Regions from separate parts of the Shewanella sp. H8 genome, predicted to be linked through region 1. Evidence: predicted binding sites of a transcription regulator. Region 1 holds the regulator's gene; each other region holds the start of a gene.

Region 1 (6,113 bases):
GTTTGACCTTCAATACCGGTGATATCCCCTAAGTTGTAACCTAAGGTTAGACCATCGAAGTTGAAATTGACTAAGTGACCTGATGGTGTGCCGCCTCGAAGTTCGTTTTCACGATAATGACTTGGTGGGCCGTACGTTGAAGGGCGACGTCCAATAGAAAGATAAGTGCCGCTGCCGTTAATGTCTTTCCAGTTAAAATAGGCGCGTTCTACTTTTAGTTCATCACCACTGGTGCTACCGCTACTGGTGCCGTCCATGGTGAATGCATTCCATGAGTCAAACACTTTAACTCCAGTAGAATCTCCCCAGCTTTTAAACATGGTTAAGCGTCCGGCAAAGCTGACGTTGTCCCATACTTTGGCATCAATGTTTAGGCGCAAACGAGTAGTATAAAAAATATCATTATCAATATCTTGTTGGGTTTTCTGGCCTAACACCATAGGCATAACACCTTGTAGCTGACCATTTTGAAATGCGGTGGCTAAATCAGGGTTAGCCATCATCATTTGGCCTAACGGTGAGGTAGCACTACTTGGGTCACCAAATACTCCTGACATGGCTTTGGTAGCGAAGTCAGTAAAATTAACATTCATGGCTGGGTTCCAAGTGACATTTTGATAATGTAATGAATGTGCTTTGGTTCTAAAATCACCCGTAATGGCTATTCTGTCTAATGCCGTGTGACGCTCGGTTTTGTCAACGCGTGAATTTAAATATTCTAGATCTTCATTAATAGTCGCGAGTTGTTCTTTAAGATCAGCAATCTTTTGTGCATCGGTATCGGCCGCTAAGCTAGCACCACTCATAAAGAGTGCATTTGCAACGAGTATTGATATGAGTGTTCTCATAGTCTTGCTCCCCCAATTTGCCAAATAATGTACTTAATCTGGCAAATTTTTGTTGTAAGAATCCCTGAGGCGTCGCCCCAATTTTTTTTGGATTGTTATGCTTATGTAACGTTTAGAGCGAAAAGCTCTTAGCTTTCAGGTATTAGCCGCAAGTTGCTGGCTGATCTGAATCGGCTGCATGGTCATATAAAAACTGTTGAATATCTTTCAAGTCTTTTTCTGACAGCGCCTCAAAAACGGCAGGTTTTGCTTTATGTTTATCACGAGAGAAGAAGCGGTCCCATTGGCTCATGGTTTTAGCCATAGGGGTAAGTTCAGGGCCTTCACTATCGGCACTATGGCAAGCTTTACATTCTTTCTTGTAAAGGTGTTTGCCTTTTTTAGGGTTACCACCTTCGGCTGCCATTGCTTGGCTACCTAGTGATAATGCAATAGCGAGTGCGATACCAACTTTAACGTATGTGTTCATCATTTTATCCTCTATAGGGCTTTTTATAGGTGGTGCATTTTGTAATATGTGTTTCTTTCTTTGCTGTGAATAATGTTACCTAAAAGTGAGTAGTGTTAATTTGAAGTAGATCATATTCATGAGAAAAATCTAATTGAAAAAAAGTTAATTGAATCAAATCTAATGGACTTATTGTGATATGGATCATTTTTGTAACAATATGAAGTTTGCTAATTGGATGAAAAGTCTTGCAGTGGATTTATTAATAAGGAGGCGTTATCTGTTGTACTTGGTCTGTGAAATAAGTCTTTAGGAAGGATTTTATTGAGGGAAAGCTTAAAAACTCATAATGAGGCCATGGTTAGCTCATTATGAGTTGGTTAGTTGGTTAGTTGATTAGTTGATTAGTGCGCTAGTTGATTTAATCACTAACACAGTGGCACTAATACTACATAAGACTAGGGTCGCGATGCGGGTTTTATTTTTATCAACGTGGTTAATAAGCAATCCTGATACTAGATAACCCGCAACAATAGAAGGGAATAACATTAACGATAACCATAAATGTTTAGTCTCTACTAAACCGACTATGGCTAAAATAGCTAATGCAATCAGCGAACTCAGTACGAAGAAAGCTGATAATGCCGCTCTAAATTTACTCGGATCTTTGCCTGCAAGTAAAATAGCCATAGGTGGACCGCCAATAGCGGCGATGTTGCCAAATATGCCTGAAAATACACCAGCGATAAATAAACTCATTTTATTGATAGGTGCAGTGATGCGATAGACACTTAATATCACCGCAATAAATACAATTGCAGCAATGATCAGTCCCAATATAGCTTGCGGTGCAAACAGTAATAATCCTGCGCCTAAAAAGCCACCGGGGACCCGCCCAAGCAAGGCGTATTGTAATCCGTTAAATTGTAGGTGATTACGTTCTCTAAATAAGGTCATTGCAGAAATGGCAAACCCCATTGCAATAATGGGTACGGGCACAAGTTCGGGATCAACGATATATAATAGTGGACTGGCAACAACAGCTAACCCAAAACCAATTAAGCTTTGGGTTAATGCGCCTAAAAAAACGATAACTGATGCCAGTATCAAGGTGCTTGGATCGATAAATGACATCATAAGTTCTCTATAAAAACATACTGCTTCTTAGTGGGGCAGTTTCAAAGTTTGTGAGCGAGTCACCAATCAATGAACTATTCGAGTTCTTCCCACTCGATCCCCATATCATCCATTATCTTTTTCGCTTCACTTGGAATACTGTCAGGTTCATCTTTAGACAAATCACAGTCATAAGGTAATGGTTGACCTGTATATGCATGCAAAAATGCTTCGCATAGCAGTTCACTGTTAGTTGCATGACGCAGATTGTTGATCTGACGCCTGGTGCGCTCATCTGTTAGTATTTTTAATACTTTTAGCGGTATTGAAACTGTAATCTTTTTTACTTGTTCATTTTTTTTGCCATGTTCGGCATATGGGCTAATATATTCGCCATTCCATTCTGTCATTAACTTACCCTTAACGATAAATACGGTGCGGATTTTAAACCGTTACAAACTCTAGTCAAATTATTGCGACTATTTAATCACGATGCAAATAGATTTCTTGATGTTTAGACGTCTATGCGTCTATTTTTGTTGACGGATGAACAACTCTTCGGTAAATTTGGACGTCTAGACATCTACTTGTGTGTTTGTGACATTTTAGGAAGTAATTATGACAAAGCATAAAAGCGCCACATTGGCCGTTCGCCAAGGTATTGAAACAGACACACAACATGGTGCAATTGTACCTCCCATTTATTTATCGACTAATTATTCATTCGATGGTCATAATAATCCTCGTGAGTTTGATTATAGTCGTTCAGGTAATCCTACTCGGTGTATTTTGGGGGAGGCGCTCGCCAAACTTGAACAAGGTGCTACTGGCGTGGTGACCTGTACCGGTATGGCTGCCATTACGTTAGTCACCAGCTTACTTGGTCCTGATGATTTATTGGTTGTACCTCATGATTGTTATGGTGGTAGTTACCGTTTATTTACTAACTTGGCCCAAAAAGGTCAATTTAAGGTATTGGTTGTCGATCAAACTGACGCTGATGCGTTAAACCAAGCTATTGCCCAGAAACCTAAAATGGTGTGGTTAGAAACTCCGTCTAATCCATTACTGCGTGTAATTGATATCGAAGCTGTCAGCCGTGCTTGTCATGATGTTGGTGCGTTAGTGGCAGTCGATAACACCTTTTTGTCACCAATATTACAGCAACCCTTATTATTGGGTGCAGATATTGTGATCCACTCAACCACCAAATACATCAATGGCCATAGTGATGTTGTTGGCGGTGCTGTTGTGGCAAAAGATGCCAAGTTAGGTGAATTATTGCATTGGTGGTCAAACACCCTCGGGTTGACAGGTTCTGCGTTTGATAGTTATTTAACCCTGCGTGGATTGCGTACGCTTGCAGTGCGAATTCGCGAGCATCAGCGTAATGCGCAAAAGATTGTTGAATTACTTTGTGCCAGCGATGTGGTTACCAAGGTTTACTATCCGGGTTTAAAAGACCACCCCGGTCACGAAATTGCGGCAAAACAACAAAAAGGTTTTGGCGCTATGTTAAGTTTTGAATTGCAAGGGGGCGAAGCTGAAGTTGTGGCCTTTTTACAGGGGTTGTCTTTGTTCAGTATTGCTGAAAGTTTAGGCGGAGTGGAAAGTTTAGTCGCCGTTCCGGCCACTATGACTCATAGAGCAATGGACCCACAAGCACGGCAAGAGGCTGGTATTAAAGAGACTTTATTGAGACTATCTGTTGGTATTGAAGACGCAGAAGATCTTCTTACTGATCTTAAAGCAGGTTTAGCTGCCGTGGCAGCAATTAAATAAGCTTAATTTGAGTTAATGGTAGCTGCGGTTTGAGTGAAATAACGTAAAATAGCACAATATGCAGTTGTAGCATGATTCAAATGCAAAAAGAGTTCATTGCTCCACTATTCATTGCATAAAGTGTTCAAATGCAAAAAGAAGCAGTCGCAATAAAAGTCGTAGTTGTTTAAGGAGTCAGTAATGGCGCGAAGTCATTTACATAAGTTTGGTGGTTCTAGTTTAGCGGATGCAGATTGCTATCGCCGTGTTGCACATATTTTGCTTACCCACGGTCAAAGCGATGATCTTGTTGTAGTGTCAGCAGCCGGTAAAACCACTAACTTCTTATACAAATTGCTGAGCCTTCGTGACAGTGGTCAATTGTGGCAAGAAGAGCTACACGTATTGATTAGTTATCAGCAGACGTTAATTGAGCAATTACTGTCAAATGAACAAGCTCGTGATTTACGTGAACGTTTGTCGACCGATAGATCTCAACTAGTCAGTTTGTTGTCTTTAGAGCAACATAATGATTACCAATTAAACCATGTAGTGAGTTTTGGTGAACGTTGGTCCGCTCGCCTCATGGCTGCATTGTTACGAGAAATGGGCGTAGCAGCCAGTAATGTTGATGCCTGTTCTATTTTAGTTGCTGATGAAGGTGCTATTCCTAATATTTTAGTGGCGCAATCGCGTGAGAAAGTGCAAACCTTATTAGCTCGACATCCACAAGAACGTTTAGTGATAACGGGCTTTATTTGCGCGAATAGTCATGGTGATACTTTATTGCTTGGCCGTAATGGTTCTGATTTTAGTGCCACATTAATTGCCAGTTTAGCCGACATTGAACGGGTGACTATTTGGACCGATGTAGAAGGTGTTTTTAATGCCGACCCAAATAAAATCAATGATGCTAAATTGCTTAAAAGTATGTCGCTAGCAGAAGCTGATCGCTTAGCGCGCTTAGGCTCACCCGTATTGCATTCACGTACATTACAACCATTATTCAATACCGACGTTAGCCTTGCTGTGCGCTCAAGCTATGCCTCGCATACCGACTTTACCCTTATTGCTCCGCAGAGTTCATCCGCCAGCGCACCAGTGGTAACCAACTTAAATGAAGTGGTGTTGATCGGTTTTAAAATGGGTGCCGCTCTTGCGCCTTTACTGAATATATTTCATGAGGCAGGGCTAACGCCTTTAGCCTATTGGGAACTAGCCCAGCATAAATTTGAATTAGCGTTTACCCTCGAAAGCCAAAAGCAATTACTGACATTATTGGCTCTGCACGGCAATGAATTATTGATTGATGACGTTACAGTACAAACCGACTTGGGTTTAGTGGCATTAGTCAGTGCCGATGCGCATCACTTTCGACGTAGTTTTGCCCGCTTATTAAGTCGTGATGCTAAGCCTGTTTATCAGGATGCGCTTAGCTTAGTGACCTTAGTGCCACAAGCACAGGTCAGTTTACTGACTCAAAAGGTGCATCGTCGTTGTGCTGGACCAAGAATGCGCATTGGAGTGTTACTTTTAGGTGTGGGTAATATTGGTGCCGCATGGATAGACTTATTTAAACGCGCAAGACCTACATTAGATGTAGAGTTAGAAGCCTCTGTTGAACTGATCGGTGTGGTAGGTTCGCAAAAAGCATTAATTTCCAATGACGCGATTGACCTCGATAACTGGCAGCAAGATTACCAAGCTAATGCCATAGAATGGGATTATGACAAGTTATTTGAACAGCTGGCACAATTATCTTGTGACGAAATAGTCGCGTTAGATATCAGTGCTAGTGCCACATTAACCCTGCAATACCCTCAGTTATTTGCTCGTGGTATTCACGTGGTGAGTGCCAATAAGTTAGCGGGCTCTGGGCCATTACCTTTTTACCGTGAACTCAAGCAGCAATTGAGTAATCGGCGTTTATTTTGGCGCTA
Region 2 (6,113 bases), 480 kb from region 1:
GCAAAATCGCAATGCTCGCCGGTAAAATAAGCTGCGCGAGCCAAAAAACCAACGCACTTATTAAGCCTATGACTAAACCGACCAAGCCAAAATAACGGCTAGCTTTGTTCAGCTCGTCACTGTCTATCATTACCCATGATGGAACAGGGATCCGAGTAAAAAAACTCAACGCCACAAAAAATAAATTTAACTGCCGCAACCATTTTATCTCGCCAGACATTTTATTCCTTTAAACCACATTATTAACGCCAGCATCATCGAAACTGGCCATTTGATTGTAAAAATTCACCGCAGCGTGAATTAACGGTAACGCTAACGCAGCACCTGTACCCTCTCCAAGTCTTAAACCCAGCGACAGCAATGGAGTTGCTTGTAACTGTTTTAAAAGAAGCTTATGTCCCTGCTCTTGCGACTCATGAGCAAAGACTAAATAATCTCTTGCTTGTGGAAATAATGTTACCGCAACTAATGCAGCAGCAGTAGCGATAAAACCATCTATTAGCACTAATATTTTTTGTTCCGCAGCAGCCAAAATTGCCCCAGTCATTTGCACAATTTCAAACCCACCTACATGTGCCAAAATAGCCTCAGGAGACACTAGTTCATGTTGATGTAAATCAAGCGCTTGGTTAATTAATTTGGTTTTGATTACCAAGGTGGCATCGTCTATTCCAGTGCCTCGACCAACACATTGTTCAACATTGATATTAAGCATAGCTGACATTACCGCTGTCGCGGCAGATGTGTTGCCAATACCCATTTCACCCAAGGCAATAATATTGCAACCAGCATCAACATGACGGCTAACCAACTGGCGAGCAAGCTCAAACCCCAATGCGACTTTTTCAAGCGACATTGCGGCAGTCAAATGCATTGCATTAGTACCCGCGCCTAAGCGCTGATCAATCACTTTGGCTTGGTCTGTTAGTGGCTGTAATATTCCACAATCAATTATCTCCAGCTCAAAACCCACTTGGCGACAAAACACATTAATTGCCGCACCACCTTGAACAAAATTTTGTACCATTTGTATGGTGACTTCGCTAGGTGCAATCGAAACACCGAAAGCAGCAATACCATGGTCGGCAGCAAACACCAACATGGTCGGTTTTTTAATTTGCAGTGGTGTACTTAAAAGGTGTTGATTACCACTGTGCTGCACCCGAGCGATCTGCAATGCCAACGATTCAAGTTGCCCTAACGCCCCTAACGGTTTGGTTTTTTGATTAATCTTATGCTGAATATCATCATCAACTTTAGGGCTAATAGGCTCTATCACAAACATCACAACTCCAATAACTTGTGCAAATACATTTCAACATAATGTGCATCACAGTCCATATAAAAGTACTTAATAAAGTGCTTATCACTGTTCACATTCGAATGTCTAAAGGATTAACGGCGCTGGCGCAAAATAAACAAGAAAAATACACTGCCTAATGCGGCTGTAATAATACCGACTGGCAGTTCTTGATTGCCTAAAATACATCGGGCTATCACGTCAATCCACACCATAAACAAACCACCTAACATGGCGGTTAAGATCATCGGCTGACGTCCAGAGAACAATAGCCTAACGGTATGCGGGATCATCAACCCCACAAAACCAATACCGCCACAAGTCGCCACCAACATCGCGGTGATCAGTGAACACAATAACAACATACTTAAACGTAATTTGGCGACATTAATACCTAACGTGTGCGCAGTTTCATCACCTGCTTGCAGCGCCATAATTTGCCGTCTAAATGCCAACATAATCAATAAACTTGCACCAACCGTAACACTGGGTAGCAGTAAATTAGACCAACTTGCTTTAGCAAAGCTGCCTAAGCTCCAAAATAACACTGACGCTGCAGCTTGTGGGGTAGAGAAATACAATAGCAAACTGGTTAATGCACCAAACAAAAATGAGGTCGCTACACCAGACAACAACATACGTTCAACTTGACTAGTTCGACCAGAACCCGACAAGATAAACACGATCAATACCGACAAACTCGCACCAATAAACGCACCTATTGGTATGCTTAACGTTGACCAAGACCACCAAGCTTGTGGCGTATAACTTGGTTTAATGGTCAATACCCCAGATAGAAAATCAGCAAATAAGCCCGTTTGACTGAATAATGACACCACCAACACAGCACCAAATGACGCACCAGAACTAATGCCAAATAAATAGGGATCGGCTAACGGATTACGGGTGACGGTTTGCAGCACACTGCCAGCAATTGACAACCCTGCCCCCGCCACAAAAGCTAACAATATCCGCGGTAAACGTAATTCAAGCACAATACGTTGAGTTAGCGTTGTGCCATGATCATTTCCAACAATAGCACTGGGGATCTCATTACTCAGTAAGCTATTAAAGCTCATTAACACATCGTTAATATGTATATTGGCCGCGCCAAAACTAGCCGCAAAAAAAGGGGTGATCAGCGTGGCTAAAACCAACAAACTGAAATACAAATAATAGCGACGTTGTGATGCATCAATCATGATCTAGGCGTCCTTTCTGACTTGCTTGGTAACCATAAAAATAGCTAATAAGCGGCTTACCGTTTTGCGGATGGTTATTAATATCGCAACACACACCAAACACCTCACTAATTTGGCGTTCGGTAAGCACTTCTGTTGGCGTACCTTTAGCAATTAACTTGCCGTGATCAAGCAGCAATAATTTATCGCACATCGCACTGGCTAAATTCAAATCATGGATAGAGGCTATAACACTAATACCTAATGATTTAACCAATTCAAGAATTTGAATTTGATAACGAATATCTAAATGATTGGTTGGTTCATCTAAAATAAGAATATGAGGTTGTTGCACAATAGCGCGGGCAATCAAGGCACGTTGCTTTTCGCCGCCAGATAACAGTTCATACTGTTGCTGTGCTTTTTGTTGTAATCCCACTTTGGTTAATGCACTTAACACACGCTCGCGGTCTTGGGCAGTGTTAGCGTCAAATAAGCCTTTATGCGGTGTCAGCCCCATCGCCACTAACTGCTCGGTAGTGATGTCAAAATAATGCGGAGTATCTTGTTGTACCACAGCAATGTTCTGCGCTAACAACCTAGAAGAATATTTACTGATGGATTTAGAAAAAATGTTTATATCGCCGCTGGTCGGCACAATGTAACGGTACAAACAGCGCAACAGACTAGACTTACCTGCACCATTTGGGCCTATAACACCTAACATCTGCCCTTGAGATAGACTGAAATGAATATCCGCCAGAATCGTTTTATTATCGATTTGCCAAAAAAGATGATTTACATCTAATACAGATTTAGACATGTAAGAGACCTCGCCATGTCCAATTAATTAACACATACATCTATTTAATAACTCCCCTAAGTCACCCGCTTAGGCATGGATATTGAGGCGATTCAAAGCTGGTATCTGACTTATGCCCCATACGAAATGGGTCATTTACAGTTGCGGGTACAGTTTGGGCTTATCCCAATTCCCAATACCTTGAAAAGCACTATTATTTTGAAGCTATGATCTTACAACAATGATCTTAAAAATCCTTAGCTTAACGTTATAATTTTGAAAAAATCATCATTATGACGCTGCAACAACTAAGCAATGGCACTAAAGCAATCACAATTAAGCCTTAGGCCAATGTAATCTAAAGCTCACTTTAGCAGGCTCACTCTCCATTGCCGCTGGCTGAGAACTATCAATAATATCAACATCGTCAGGCCAATAAACATCGAGCACCATAATAGCAGCATAGGGGATCGCTAGGTTAGCGAATAATCCACTACATTGGCCGGCATTTAGCACATGTCCCATAATGCATCGAATTACGCCACCATGGGTCACCACCAATGCCTGTGGAATTGATTCATCTGCTTCATTCAACACTCGCTGTAAACAGGCTACAACCTCAATTAATCCTTGTTGTACCCGCTCTGCAAAATCGACCACACTTTCGCCCTTCTCGGGGGTGTTTTCAACATTCCATGGATCCCGCCAATAAGCATCAAACTGGCTTGGGCTTTTATGATAAATTTTATCAAATGCTTGGCCATCCCATACGCCAAAGTTTATCTCTTGCAAAGCTGGCACAAGATCTAGCGGCACGGTTAATTGCTGTGACAAGCTTGCTGCAAAGCTTTTACAGCGCACTAAAGGCGAACTAAAAATATGGCTTATTGGGTGCGTGACACTAGCAAAGGCTTGGCACATTTGTTCATGGCCTTGCGGCGTTAATGGCACATCAATTTGACCACGTGCTATTTCACCGCCTTCACATTCACCGTGACGTAAAAACACTATCTTGGCTTGTTTCATTAAAATAAATCCTTACTCAAGATAATAAATTATTGTTAAACAATATCTTGTGTTGCCTAAAAATGGAAAATTTATACTCACTTAGATTAAACATTCTGATGTTAACTTAATTTTTAAGCCAAATAGTGCTTAATTCAGCCTTGCCCTTATTATAAAAACTCGCGTACTATAGCCGTCTATACGTTTATATGTCTAAACGTAATCTTAGCAGATAAGCATTTAAATTGACCCATTGATATGTTCAATGCGGATATCGCCCTTTTACATAGATTTAAGGGTATGCTTATCTCAATCAAGGTATCAAGCAACATAGTGATAAAAAGGTAACTGTTATGGCGAAATCGACTTCTTACAGTCAAACTCTTAAACAACTTAACGCATTGTTAGCGCAGCGTATTGTGATTTTAGATGGCGCTATGGGCACCATGATCCAAGACTATAAGTTGGAAGAAGAAGATTATCGTGGCGAGCGTTTTAAAGATTGGCATTGCGATGTTAAAGGCAACAATGACTTATTAGTACTCAGCCAACCGCAAATCATTAAAGATATTCATACTCAGTACCTGTTAAACGGTGCCGACATTATTGAAACCAACACCTTTAATGCCACCACCATTGCCATGGCCGACTACGATATGCAGTCACTGGCCGCTGAAATTAACCTTGCTGGCGCCCGAGTTGCTCGCCAAGCAGCAGATGAAGTAGCAGCACAAACTGGTTCACCACGTTATGTTGCCGGTGTATTAGGCCCAACCAACCGTACCTGTTCTATCAGCCCAGACGTTAACGACCCAGGGTTTCGTAATGTCAGTTTCGATCAATTAGTTGAAGCCTATGTCGAATCAACCAGCGCCTTAATTGAAGGCGGCGCCGATATCATTATGGTTGAAACCATTTTTGATACCTTAAATGCCAAGGCCGCGCTATTTGCGATTGAAAAAGTATTCGATCAGCTTGGCGATCGCTTACCTGTCATGATTTCTGGCACTATTACCGACGCCTCAGGCCGTACACTAACCGGCCAAACAACCGAAGCCTTCTATAACTCTTTACGCCACATCAAGCCGTTATCGATTGGCCTTAACTGCGCCCTAGGACCAAAAGAGTTACGCCCGTACGTTGAAGAATTGTCACGTATTGCCGAATGCTATGTCTCTGCCCACCCTAATGCTGGCTTACCCAACGAATTTGGCGGCTACGATGAAACCCCAGAAGAAATGGCCGAAGTCATTAATCAATGGGCGCAAGAAGGCATGCTCAATATTGTCGGCGGCTGTTGTGGCAGTACACCAGCTCACATTAGCGCCATCCGAGAAGCAGTACTCAGACACGAACCAAGACAGATCCCAGATCTTCCAGTCGCGTGTCGTTTATCGGGCCTAGAGCCACTCACCATTGATAAAAACTCGTTATTTGTGAATGTCGGCGAGCGCGCAAACGTGACTGGTTCGGCCAAGTTTTTACGCTTAATTAAAGAAGAAAAGTTCGAAGAAGCGTTAGATGTCGTGCGCGAGCAGGTTGAAAACGGCGCGCAAATTATCGACGTCAACATGGACGAAGGTATGCTCGATGGCGTGGCGTCTATGGCGAAGTTTTTAAACTTAATCGCCTCTGAGCCCGACATCTCTCGCGTGCCAATCATGATTGACTCATCAAAATGGGAAGTGATTGAAGCCGGCCTTAAATGCGTTCAAGGCAAGTCGATTGTAAACTCTATTTCGATGAAAGAAGGCGAAGCCAAATTTATCGAACAAGCCACCTTAGTGAAACGCTATGGCGCTGCCGCCATTGTCATGGCCTTTGA
Region 3 (6,113 bases), 1.2 Mb from region 1:
TTCATCTTCGGCAACACGCAGTTGAACGCTATTTTCAGTATCATTAGGCAGTACAGCCGTCAGTAATACCTTATCGCCATATTGGACGCACTCAATAATATTACCACCACGGCGGAAACCGTCTTCAAGGGCAATTTCTAATTGTGTGTCAGTGCTGATATTTTTGCTGCTGGTGCCAGACAAAATATATAACGCACGCTTATTGCCACCGCGGTATTTCATCCGAGCAATCGTTTCTTGGCCCATGTAACAGCCCTTGGTAAAGCTAATGCCATTAATGGCTTGCAGATTACACATTTGTGGTACGTACTGACCAGAATGAGCGGCATCGATGTTTGGATAACCGGCTTTAATTTCTAATGCTTGCCATGCACTTGCATCAAACAACGTTTGTCCAGACTGGCTGATGATGGTTTCTGCTGCCGCATTGTGAATAATGGCAATAAAGCGCTCGTTATCACGAATAATCACACCTTGTTCTACAAGATTGAGTGCTTGTGATACATCACCAAAATGCTCAGTAACAAAGGCTTGGGCTTCTGTTCCGGCAATCCCGATTATTTGATAGTCATTGCTGACATCCGCTAGCTCAGCTTTACTAAATACGGCGTATTTTTGTAACTGAGGTAAATCTAGACTTAAGGTGCTTTTCGGCAGCAACATAAATAGGCTATCGCCCATTGCAAATGTACGGAAACTGGCCAGCATTTTACCTTTAGGATCACAATGCGCGCCCCATTTCCATTGGTCAGCAGTTAATGAAGTCATGTCTGTGGTGACTTGGCCATGAATAAAGCTGCGGCCTTGCTCGCCGGTGATTTCAATTAATCCCATATGAGTCAAACTAGATAACATTAATGCAGGAGACGTGGCGATGAAATCCCAATCTGGTTGGTTTACTGAAATGGTCATAACTATCCCTAACGTGAGAATAAGACGGTATAGTTTGGAGTGTAACGGATTAATAGAATACTCAACAGGGGGAGAAGGCTTTAAAGCCAAGAAAAAAGCTACCTTGTGAACAAGATAGCTTTTTAAATAACATCATTAATTCGAATTAATTACTTACTCAGCCAACTTAAAACAATACCCGCGCACGGATGGTGCCTTCAATGGATTTTAATTCAACTAATGCTTCTTCAGCTTGATCAGAATCCACTTCCATTACCACATAACCAATCTCTGCAGTGGTCTGTAGATATTGAGCGGCAATGTTAATGTGTTTCTCTGAAAATGCTTGGTTGATTTTGATCAACACACCAGGACGGTTTTGGTGAATGTGCAATAAGCGTGAGGTACCGCTATGTTGTGCTAAAGACACTTCTGGGAAATTAACGGCTGACAAAGTAGAACCATTGTCAGAGTATTTTACCAGCTTGCCTGCAACTTCAATCCCGATATTTTGTTGGGCTTCAGCTGTACTGCCACCAATATGTGGTGTGAGCAACACATTGTCTAAACCACGTAATGGTGTAATAAACTCATCATCATTGGATTTAGGTTCAACGGGGAACACATCAATCGCTGCACCTGCAAGATGTTCAGATTTTAGCGCTTGAGCTAAGTCTTCAATATCGACTACGGTACCGCGTGAGGCATTGATAAAAAAGCTGCCTTGACGCATTTGGGCAAATTGAACCTTAGCAAACATATCTTTAGTTTGTGGTGTTTCCGGCACATGCAGACTGACGACATCTGCTTGAGACAATAACTCGTCCATAGAATGAATTTGAGAAGCATTACCTAACGGTAATTTGTCTTCAATATCAAAGAAAATCACTCTCATGCCTAACGTTTCAGCCAAAATACCCAGCTGAGTGCCAATATGACCATAACCGATCACACCTAATGTTTTACCACGCACTTCAACACTGCCATTTGCGCTTTTTAACCAACCGCCACGATGCGAGATAGCATTACGCTGTGGAATGCCACGCATAAGCATAATGATTTCGCCAATAACCAATTCAGCAACACTTCGAGTATTAGAAAAGGGCGCGTTGAATACCGGAATACCCAATTTCTCGGCAGTGGCTAAATCGACTTGGTTGGTACCGATACAAAAACAGCCGATGGCAACCAGCTTTTCTGCATGATGTAGTACTTCTGCAGTAATTTGAGAGCGGGAGCGTAATCCAACAAAGTGAGCATCTTTAATTGATGCAAGTAAAGCATCTTCACCTAGCGAGGCTTTATGATATTCAATGTTGGTATAACCTGCTCGTTCTAGTACATCAACCGCAGTTTGGTGGACGCCTTCCAACAGCAGGATTTTGATCTTATCCTTGTCAAGCGAGTGTTTCGCCATGATATGGGTACCCTCTTATCATTAAATGATACTTATGCTAATACTAATGCATTAGCCAATAGTTATGATATAAATGCGGACTTGCGAAGCATTATCAAAGTAGCACTTTTTTAAGCGCTTGTGGAGGGCTAGATGGCTAAAGTTAATATTCTAAATTTAGAACAATATCACAAATGAGGGATTTATATTGAATAACAAGATGTTATGGTGCGTAGTTTATCTATTTGTGTTGATATGGTCGGTCAGTAATCCAAAAGATATGTTTACTTGGTGGTTGGAAGCTATTCCCGCATTAATCGCCTTACCAATATTGTTTTTTAGTCGTAAAAGCTTTCCTCTGACCACCTTAGCCTATGTACTTATTTTAGTGCATTGCTGTGTGCTATTTGTGGGCGCTCGGTACACCTATGCGGAAGTGCCATTGTTTGATTGGCTGGCACAAGTGATGGGCAGTGATAGAAATAATTACGATAAATTAGGGCATTTTGCCCAAGGTTTTGTACCTGTTATATTGGCTCGAGAAATTTTTATCCGTAAGCAAGTAATACAAATTGGTGCTTGGTGTCAGTTTTTATCGGTATGTTTTGTGTTGGCATTCTCTGCTTTTTATGAATTAGTTGAATGGTGGGTAGCCATTGCTACTGGCGAAAATGCTGAGGCGTTTTTGGGCACACAAGGGTATGTTTGGGATACTCAATCTGATATGTTTTTAGCATTGATTGGTGGGATTTGCGGGGTTTTATTGCTCTCATCATTACATAATAAGCAAATAGCGGCCAAAATGCTGATTAAACAAAGTTCCGTTTAATGTTAATGGTTGAACTTGTGTTATCACAAGTTCGGCTATTTTGTTGTTTGTATAGAATTGTTGTTTTTATAGATAATTGTTTGAGCGAGTAGATAGTATGAGCTTATCAGTCTTAAGCTAATGATAAAGTCTATGCAGCGTCAGTCAAATTTACTATTAATACTTTAGACTGATAAAATAGCCATGATAACTAGCAAATTTTTACTATGCTTGCAGTATAAAATAGTTTTTATAATAAAAACTGTTATTGAGAAGTGATTTATCGTCATGTTCATATGTGTAGATATTTACTTCACGATATTAAGAGCATCATAATTATCCAAATAAAGCGCTCTAATATAATAACAAAAAGTACATTATCTGCTTAGCCAATGCTTAAAAGCTAGTCAACGTATTTTTTTGCGTACCATATGTAGGTAACTTCAGGATGTGCTCAAGGTATGTTGAGCAAGAAAGTACTTTTCAGGGAGAAGAGTGATGAGTTCAAATATTGATGAATTGGTGTTCGTACACCAAGTTGCTGCACCTTGCCATTTAGCTATTTTGGCTGAATCTATTGGATTAAATACCCGAATCGTTAAACATGCCGCAGATCTTGAACTAGACAAAAAATCCAATAATTTTTATTTTGTCTCACAAAAAGGTGCAGCCCTAGACAATAAGGGTATTCCATTACTGGTATCGCGTTTGGTGGCACATGTCCCAGTTGCCTTATATCAAGTTGAGCGTGGGTCACTTGATCAAGAATCAGCACTGCTTTTAGGCGTGCGTGGTTTATTGTACAGTGATCAACGCATGGACTTAATGCTGACGGGTTTACGTAAAATGGTTTCCGACGAATTGTGGTATGACCGTCCTTTGATCAGTAAAATTTTTAGACGTTTGGTTCAACAATTAGACACTAATATTGATATTCCCACCGATACTGTCGCTATTCTCCAAAAACTCACAACTCGAGAGCGTACTATTATTCAACTTGTTTCCAGTGGCGCACGCAATAAAGAAATTGCTCAACGTTTGTGTATTAGTGAGCATACTGTGAAAGCCCATATTTCCTCTATTTTCCGTAAAACAGAGTCTCGTAATCGTGTAGAATTATTGCTATGGGCACAAACTTATCAAAGTCATTGTGAATTGGTGAGTTAGTATGCTGGATGTATTATCCAATAACGACATTAGGAGATAGACTCCATTCTGGCTGGTTTCAAAGCTCTTTATGCTTCGTTAGATATTTTTAAAATACGTCTGCACGGTCTATTTTTTTCCATAAAAATAAGACATTCCCACCCTCTATGGAGGTCAGATATTGGAGGGTGAGTAACGCAGTAGCTTGTTACCGAGAATCACTATTCGCTTCAATCATCTGCCTTGCTTACAGCACTTTGAACTCCCGCTGAAAGATCACATATTTAATAGGATTGGTATAGCTTTTAAAAGCTTAAGCTAATTAGTACACTGAGATTACTAACTATAATAAAGATGGATATTAATAATGAGTATTTGGTTTAACACTGTCACTTTAGAAGATTGTGCTCGCTTAGATGCTGGGATGCACGGAAAGGGCACCTTAATGCAAACATTAGGGATTAAGATTACCGAAATTGGTGATGATTATATGGTTGCTACCATGCCTGCTAACCCAGCTGTACATAATCCACTAGGGATAGTTCACGGCGGTGCAAACGTCGCTTTAGCGGAAACCGTAGCCAGTTATGCCGCTAACTTTGTGGTCGACTTTAACCGTTACTATTGTGTAGGCCAAGAAATCAACGCCAATCATTTAAAAGCATCGCGAAATGGTGAGTTAACGGCAACGGCTAAACCAGTGCACTTAGGAAAACGCAGTTCGGTTTGGGAAATTTTGATCCGTAATAGTGCTGGTGAGTTATGTTGTATTTCACGTATGACTGCAGCAGTGGTTGAGCGATAAACTATAATGGATACTAGAAATAAATAAGCCTTATAATCAACGATAGAGCAACGTTTTTACCTTGTTGATTTTGTACTATGTAAGGCGAAGTATTTATTTAGTCCGTTCGAATATGTCTATAGATACGTTAAGTAAAAAGTTATGTCTCCTATTAATTGGTTTTGCTTAACGACGTTGCTCGCTTGCATTGGATGTAGCATATCAATATAAGGAAAATCCATGGATAGTATCAACATCTGGGAATGGGTAGGGTATTTAGCCTCTGTGGTTGTAGCAATTTCGCTGATGATGTCCAACATAAAGAAACTACGCTGGTGGAACTTACTTGGTGCTGGGTTGTTTGTGGCTTATGGTTTGGCTATTGATGCTATTCCAGTGGCACTGGTTAACTTTTTTATTGTGTTAATTGATGCTTATTATTTGGTTAAGTTATATCGCGATCCGCCCTCACCACCAGAGTAATTAATCCGTTTATTAAAAAAGCCAAAATGAAAATTTTGGTTTTTTTATTGTCTGCGTCTACTCGTAATCTGTTTTTCCAATTACTGATAAGATTTAGTATCTGTTTTTTAGGTTGTGGTTATCTATTTTAATCGTTTTTAATAATTGAACAGAGCTTCTATTATGTCTCCATCGAGTGATGAATTGAGTGAGGAAAATCATCATGGCAACAGTTTACGACTTAATTGAGCAGTGGTTAGAAGACCGCGCATAGGAGCAACAAATGAATCAAGGTAATTATTTAACCAGCCAAAATGGCGCCCCAGTAGCAGATGATCAAAATTCAATCTCGGCTGGTGAACGTGGTCCTCTGCTTTTACAAGATTGGCATTTAATTGAAAAGCTGGCTCACTTTAATCGTGAACGCATTCCTGAACGCGTGGTTCATGCTAAAGGAACTGGCGTATACGGTACATTTACACTAACTAAAGATTTAAGTGAATTTACCATAGCAGATCATTTTAATGGCGTAGGCAAACAAACAGAAACGTTTATACGCTTCTCTACGGTAGGGGGCGAAATGGGCTCCGCTGATGCAGAGCGTGACCCACGTGGTTTTGGATTAC
Region 4 (6,113 bases), 300 kb from region 1:
TGTCTCCGTTACCTGTTGCGCTAGTGATAGAATGGGCGAAGAATCAATCTCCCAATTCAGAGTCAAAGGAATAATCATTGTCATTTATTATCCGTAAGGCGTTATTAACCGATGTTGCTGCCATAGTGCAGTTAGAGCGTGCTCATGTTGATGATGAGTTGTTAGATTCTAATAGCCAACTACATGCTCACTCACTGAGAAAAGGTGAGGTTATTCAGTTGATCAATCAACATTGGTTTATTGTCGCAGAAGAACAGGGGCACATTATTGGTTATGTGATGGCTGCAAAATGGTCATTTTTTTCCGCACAACCTTTATACCGCCATATAATTCAAAAAATTAAGTTTGCCGATTTGAATGGTCAAGCAATATCAACAACTAACTCATGCCAATATGGCCCCGTTTGGATTCAAGAGTCGAAGCGTGGTCAAGGTATTTTCGCGGCATTAGTGAGTGAATTAAAACGGCAAGTACACGATACCTTTCCATTTATGGTGACCTATGTTGCCGCCGACAATGCTCGTTCATTGGCTGCACATAAACAAAAAGCGGCAATGACAGAGATTGATCAATTTAGCTTTGAGCAACGTGATTATTGCCTACTCGCGACTAGCAATTTACCTGATTAGCAACATAGGCTAAACAGGTAAAATGAGTTTACATCAACATGGCTATTTATTAACAATATGATAAGCACTGACTTTGACACACTTTTTAAGCCATACCTAAGCTTAAGGCTTTCGGCGTTTGACAACATCAAGCTAATTGCTGCAGTACTGTCTGATGCTGGCGAACCGTATCAATGTATTGAAGCGCACTTTCAAGATGCGGTTAATGCTCAAGTGCAACATTCAGGGTATTTTGTTCGCTGGAAAGAAACATGGATATTTTGTGGCATAACCAATGATTACAATGCAGCAATAACATTGGTTTCCCAAATAGAACTGATTAACATGGCCTCAATCATTGTTAAAGACGTGCCAATTATGACAATGCAGCAAGTGTCGTTTATGTGCATTGAAACGGCCCATTTTGATCACTGCTAATCGACTTGCCAGTGCTGTGTTGATGTCAGTTTAGGTTGAGTTAAGAATAGACTTAATTAGGTTTATTCGCATTGGACTTATTCTGACTTAAGCTTATTGCTGTTATATGGTTTTTTTATTACATCTAGCTTACTAAGTTGCATCAATATTAACGGTCGTTGTTCACTGTGATATCGGCGATACAATTGAGTTATTTCTGCCGGTAACGTGGATAATTCACTTGGCTCTCTTACTATAAATTGCTGTTGTTGATATAAGCTTATTAACCACGGATGGGCAAATAAGAAACAATCTTTAACGATTAATTTTGGTGCGATAAATTGTAATAGTTGAGTTGATACTTGCTGGCCACGATAGTCAGGATGGACTAGCAATCCACTTATTAATTGATATTGGCCTACAGGTTTAACTCTTATTGCGGCAATGATTATTTGCTGGCTCAATTCTGTGTCATTCGTGAGTGTTGGTTGAACATGATGGATGACAGCAACAGATTCTTTTTGGGCCAATCGAGCATAAGGCATATGTTGACGGTAGAATAATTTGATTGCGGACCATTCTCTAATGGCAACAGAAGGTTGCTGATTTCCAGTTATCTTTGTGTTTAGCCAAGTTGGTTGATACATAATGTGAGCCATTTTAAAATCAAATAATGATGTTATTAATGTTATATGTTGTTATTGCTACAAAACAGAAAAAATAAAACCGCCTAATGGCGGTTTTATTTTTCTATGCTATTAACTTAGGTTACAAATGCTAGGTTAAAATGACATAGACAGTTAGCTTATTATAATCCAGCGTCTGCACGAAGGATTTCAGCTTTATCTGTTGCTTCCCAAGGGAAGATATCTCGACCAAAGTGGCCATAAGCAGCAGTCTGTTGATAGATTGGACGTGCTAAATCTAACATTGCTGTTAAGCCATATGGACGTAATTCAAAGTGTTGACGAACCAATTTGATTAACACTTCTTGAGACACCTTACCGGTACCGAAAGTTTCGATACTGATAGAAGTTGGTTCTGCAACACCAATCGCATAAGACACTTGTAACTCGCAACGATCAGCAAGACCTGCAGCTACAATATTTTTAGCTACATAACGTGCAGCATAAGCAGCACTACGGTCAACTTTTGATGGGTCTTTACCAGAGAAAGCACCACCACCATGACGCGCCATGCCGCCATATGTGTCAACGATAATTTTACGTCCTGTTAGTCCACAGTCACCAACGGGTCCGCCAATAACAAAGCGCCCTGTAGGGTTAATAAAGTATTTAGTGTCTTTATTTAACCACTGTTCAGGTAATACAGGCTTAATGATGGTTTCCATTACGGCTTCAATCAAATCAGCTTGTTTAATGTCTTCACGGTGTTGAGTTGATAATACAATCGCATCAATGCCAATAATTTTACCGTTATCGTACGCAAAAGTGACTTGGCTTTTCGCATCGGGACGTAACCACGGTAGCGTACCGTTTTTACGAACTTCAGACTGACGCTTAACTAATTTGTGCGCGTAAGTAATGGGTGCAGGCATTAATACATCAGTTTCATTGCTTGCATAACCAAACATTAAGCCCTGATCGCCAGCGCCTTGCTCTGCAGGATCGGCGCGATCAACACCTTGATTAATATCTGGAGACTGTTTGCCAATGGCATTCAGTACAGCACATGAATCAGCATCAAAACCCATATCTGAATTGGTGTAGCCAATTTCGCGTACCGTTTTGCGGGTAATTTCTTCAATATCTACCCAAGCAGAAGTGGTAACTTCACCACCTACTAATACCATACCGGTTTTAACATACGTTTCGCACGCAACACGAGCTTTTGGATCTTGCTCAAGTATCGCGTCTAATACCGCATCAGAAATCTGATCGGCTATTTTATCTGGATGACCTTCTGAGACAGACTCAGAGGTAAACAAGTGCTTTGCCATAATAGGGGAATCTCGTTGGTTGCAATTGAATATACGTCTAGACGGCTATTTTAGTCGAATTTGATTTTGATAACACCCCCCTATACGAATTTATCTCGAGAATTGTGCACTAATGCATAAATATTTTTTATTCACAAAAACAATGTTTAGTAGAAAGGCTAATTAAATCGATGATTCAAAATAGATTTGGTGGTTTTCTACTATTGCATTTAATTACTTTGCTACTAAGAACTGAACAATATTATTGTGGGTTATTCGGTTTTAACCAGTAATAAAAGGTGATTGTTTATTGTTGCTTGCGTGTTTTAGGCTGTCGTTGTCAATAAATAGTTACTCGTATAGTGAATATTGATTATGGGTATCTGATCAGTTTGTATAATGAAATAATTTAGCTTTTTGTACTTCTATATGAGCAAAATCCAGTTAGTTGATCATTAAAATGTGTAATGAGAGTAATTTTAATTTGCGTCATATCGCCTTGTAGGGGAAAATATGGCTTCACAATTGCCAGCTAGATCATAAAAACAAGCAGGAGAGAGCATGTCATCTCGTAAAGTACTCGCTAATGCCATTCGCGCCCTAAGTATGGATGCGATTCAAAAAGCCAATTCTGGCCATCCCGGTGCCCCGATGGGCATGGCTGATATCGCCGAAGTGCTATGGAATGATTTTCTAAAGCACAATCCAACTAATCCTAAGTGGGTCGATCGCGATCGTTTTGTGTTATCAAACGGTCATGGCTCTATGCTTATATACTCTTTACTGCATTTATCTGGTTATGCATTACCTATGGAAGAGCTAAAGCAATTCCGCCAATTGCATTCAAAAACTCCAGGACATCCTGAATATGGTTACACTCCAGGCATTGAAACGACTACCGGCCCTTTAGGCGCTGGTATCAGTAACGCTGTGGGTATGGCTATTGCAGAAAAAACCTTAGCGGCTCAATTTAACCGTCCGGGACACGACATTGTCGATCATTTTACATATTGTTTCTTGGGTGATGGTTGTTTAATGGAAGGTATTTCTCATGAAGCCTGTTCATTAGCCGGAACGTTAGGTCTTGGCAAGTTAGTGGCATTTTGGGATGACAACGGTATTTCAATCGATGGTAATGTTGAAGGCTGGTTCACTGATGACACACCTAAGCGTTTTGAAGCGTACGGTTGGCATGTTATTGCTGGTGTCGATGGCCATAATCCAGAGGCTATCCGTGCTGCAATTGAAGAAGCGAGATCGGTTACAGATAAGCCATCAATGATTTGTTGTAAAACAATTATTGGTTTTGGCTCACCTAATAAATCAGGTAGTCATGATTGCCATGGTGCACCATTAGGCGATGCTGAAATTGCAGCCGCTCGTGAATTCTTAAACTGGCCATATGCTCCTTTTGAAATTCCATCAGAGGTTTATGCTGGTTGGGATGCTAAGCAAAAGGGTGCCAGCAATGAGTCGTTATGGGATGAGCATTTTGCAGCTTATCAAGCCGCTTACCCTGAGCTCGCTGCAGAATATGATCGCCGGGTATTAAAAGGTGAATTGCCTGCTGATTTCGAAACTAAAGCACAAGCGTTTATCCAAGAAAGCCAAGACAAAGCCGAAAATATTGCTAGTCGTAAAGCATCGCAAAATGCCATTGGTGTATTTGGTGCTATGTTGCCTGAATTACTCGGTGGCAGTGCCGACTTAGCGGGTTCTAACTTAACCCTTTGGTCTGGTTCTAAAGGTATTCAAGATGATCCAGCCGGTAACTACATCTATTACGGTGTGCGTGAATTCGGTATGAGCGGTATTATGAATGGTGCATCACTACATGGTGGTTTTATTAACTATGGTGCGACTTTCATGATGTTTATGGAATATGCGCGTAATGCAGTACGTATGTCTGCATTAATGGGGATTCAAAATATTTTCGTTTATACCCATGATTCTATTGGTCAAGGCGAAGATGGCCCTACTCATCAACCAGTTGAGCAATTAGCTAACTTACGTTTAACACCTAATATGGCCGTATGGCGTCCATGTGATGCAGCAGAAACGGCTGTATCTTGGAAAATTGCAATTGAACGTCGCAATGCTCCAACATCTCTCATCTTTAGCCGTCAAGGCCTTAAAGCTCAAGTGCGTACCGCTGAGCAATTAGCGAACGTAGCTAAAGGTGGTTATGTACTGTCTGATTGCCAAGGCACTGCTGATGTCATCTTAATTGCCACAGGTTCAGAAGTGCAATTAGCCATGGATTCAGCCGCTGAACTCACTAAACTAGGTCAAAAAGTACGGGTTGTTTCTATGCCTTCTACGACTGAGTTTGATAAGCAAGATGCTGCATACAGAGAGTCTGTATTACCAAAAGCAGTGACTAAACGTGTCGCAATTGAAGCCGCACACGCTGATTTCTGGTACAAATATATTGGTTTTGACGGTGGCGTGGTGGGTATGACGACCTTTGGTGAGTCTGCCCCTGGTGCTGAATTACTTAAATATTTCGGCTTCACTGTTGATAATGTCGTAAAAACTGTCCAGTCTTTAGGATAATCATCTGAGATTAAACACTTATCTATTAGGTGTTTAATCTGTATAATAACGGCCTGCAATACTCTTGTAGGCCGTTTTTTTATGTCTTTAATTCACGTAAAGTAATATATTTAAGTCGCTAATGTTTCAGTGTTTTATTTATAACTGACTCAATAATAAGTGCTTTGGTTAATTACTCTGGACCCTAAATGATTCGAGTTGCAATTAATGGTTATGGCCGAATTGGCCGTTCAATACTTCGTGCCTTGTATGAATCGGGTAAACGTCAACAAATTCAAATAGTGGCGATCAATGAGTTGGCAAAGCCAGAAGCCATTTGCCATTTAACTCAATATGACACCACTCATGGTCGTTTTAAGCACAAGGTAAAACTCGACGGTGACAAGTTACTGATTGGCGATGACAGCATTCAGCTACTAAACCAAGCTGATGCGAGTTTATTGCCATGGAAAGAACTTGATATTGATATCGTTTATGAAGCCACCGGCAGTTTAATTGATCGCCAAGCCTGCGAAGCACACATTCATGCAGGTGCTAAACAAGTACTCATTAGTAATCCTTCTTCTGCAGACGTTGATGGCACCATTGTTTAT

Evidence for each region. The regulator MetJ, encoded in region 1, represses methionine synthesis genes. The targets are predictions, from matches to a motif close to TAGACGTCTAGACGTCTA.
Region 2: the regulator MetJ is predicted to act here: its motif matches at 4,479-4,496, upstream of metH (methionine synthase).
Region 3: the regulator MetJ is predicted to act here: its motif matches at 2,430-2,447, upstream of serA (phosphoglycerate dehydrogenase).
Region 4: the regulator MetJ is predicted to act here: its motif matches at 3,016-3,033, upstream of metK (methionine adenosyltransferase).

The regions. Positions count from the first base shown of each region.
Region 1 is NZ_CP157213.1:3,895,843-3,901,955, reverse strand. It holds gene ABIS04_RS17015 (DUF3373 domain-containing protein) at 1-848, opposite strand, end outside; gene ABIS04_RS17010 (cytochrome c) at 991-1,320, opposite strand; gene ABIS04_RS17005 (sulfite exporter TauE/SafE family protein) at 1,693-2,433, opposite strand; gene metJ (met regulon transcriptional regulator MetJ) at 2,508-2,822, opposite strand; gene metB (cystathionine gamma-synthase) at 3,031-4,194, shown strand; gene ABIS04_RS16990 (bifunctional aspartate kinase/homoserine dehydrogenase II) at 4,375-6,113, shown strand, end outside.
Region 2 is NZ_CP157213.1:3,417,474-3,423,586, forward strand. It holds gene ABIS04_RS14800 (adenosylcobinamide-GDP ribazoletransferase) at 1-220, opposite strand, end outside; gene cobT (nicotinate-nucleotide--dimethylbenzimidazole phosphoribosyltransferase) at 230-1,285, opposite strand; gene ABIS04_RS14810 (iron ABC transporter permease) at 1,396-2,502, opposite strand; gene ABIS04_RS14815 (ABC transporter ATP-binding protein) at 2,495-3,304, opposite strand; cobalamin riboswitch at 3,383-3,514, opposite strand; gene ABIS04_RS14820 (histidine phosphatase family protein) at 3,620-4,309, opposite strand; gene metH (methionine synthase) at 4,642-6,113, shown strand, end outside.
Region 3 is NZ_CP157213.1:633,834-639,946, forward strand. It holds gene ygfZ (tRNA-modifying protein YgfZ) at 1-912, opposite strand, end outside; gene serA (phosphoglycerate dehydrogenase) at 1,079-2,308, opposite strand; gene ABIS04_RS02725 (DUF2238 domain-containing protein) at 2,496-3,116, shown strand; gene ABIS04_RS02730 (response regulator transcription factor) at 3,594-4,262, shown strand; gene ABIS04_RS02735 (PaaI family thioesterase) at 4,609-5,046, shown strand; gene ABIS04_RS02740 (YgjV family protein) at 5,266-5,508, shown strand; gene katB (catalase KatB) at 5,771-6,113, shown strand, end outside.
Region 4 is NZ_CP157213.1:3,599,675-3,605,787, reverse strand. It holds gene ABIS04_RS15535 (hypothetical protein) at 1-74, shown strand, start outside; gene ABIS04_RS15530 (GNAT family N-acetyltransferase) at 78-629, shown strand; gene ABIS04_RS15525 (hypothetical protein) at 687-1,046, shown strand; gene ABIS04_RS15520 (GNAT family N-acetyltransferase) at 1,124-1,672, opposite strand; gene metK (methionine adenosyltransferase) at 1,834-2,985, opposite strand; gene tkt (transketolase) at 3,526-5,520, shown strand; gene epd (erythrose-4-phosphate dehydrogenase) at 5,709-6,113, shown strand, end outside.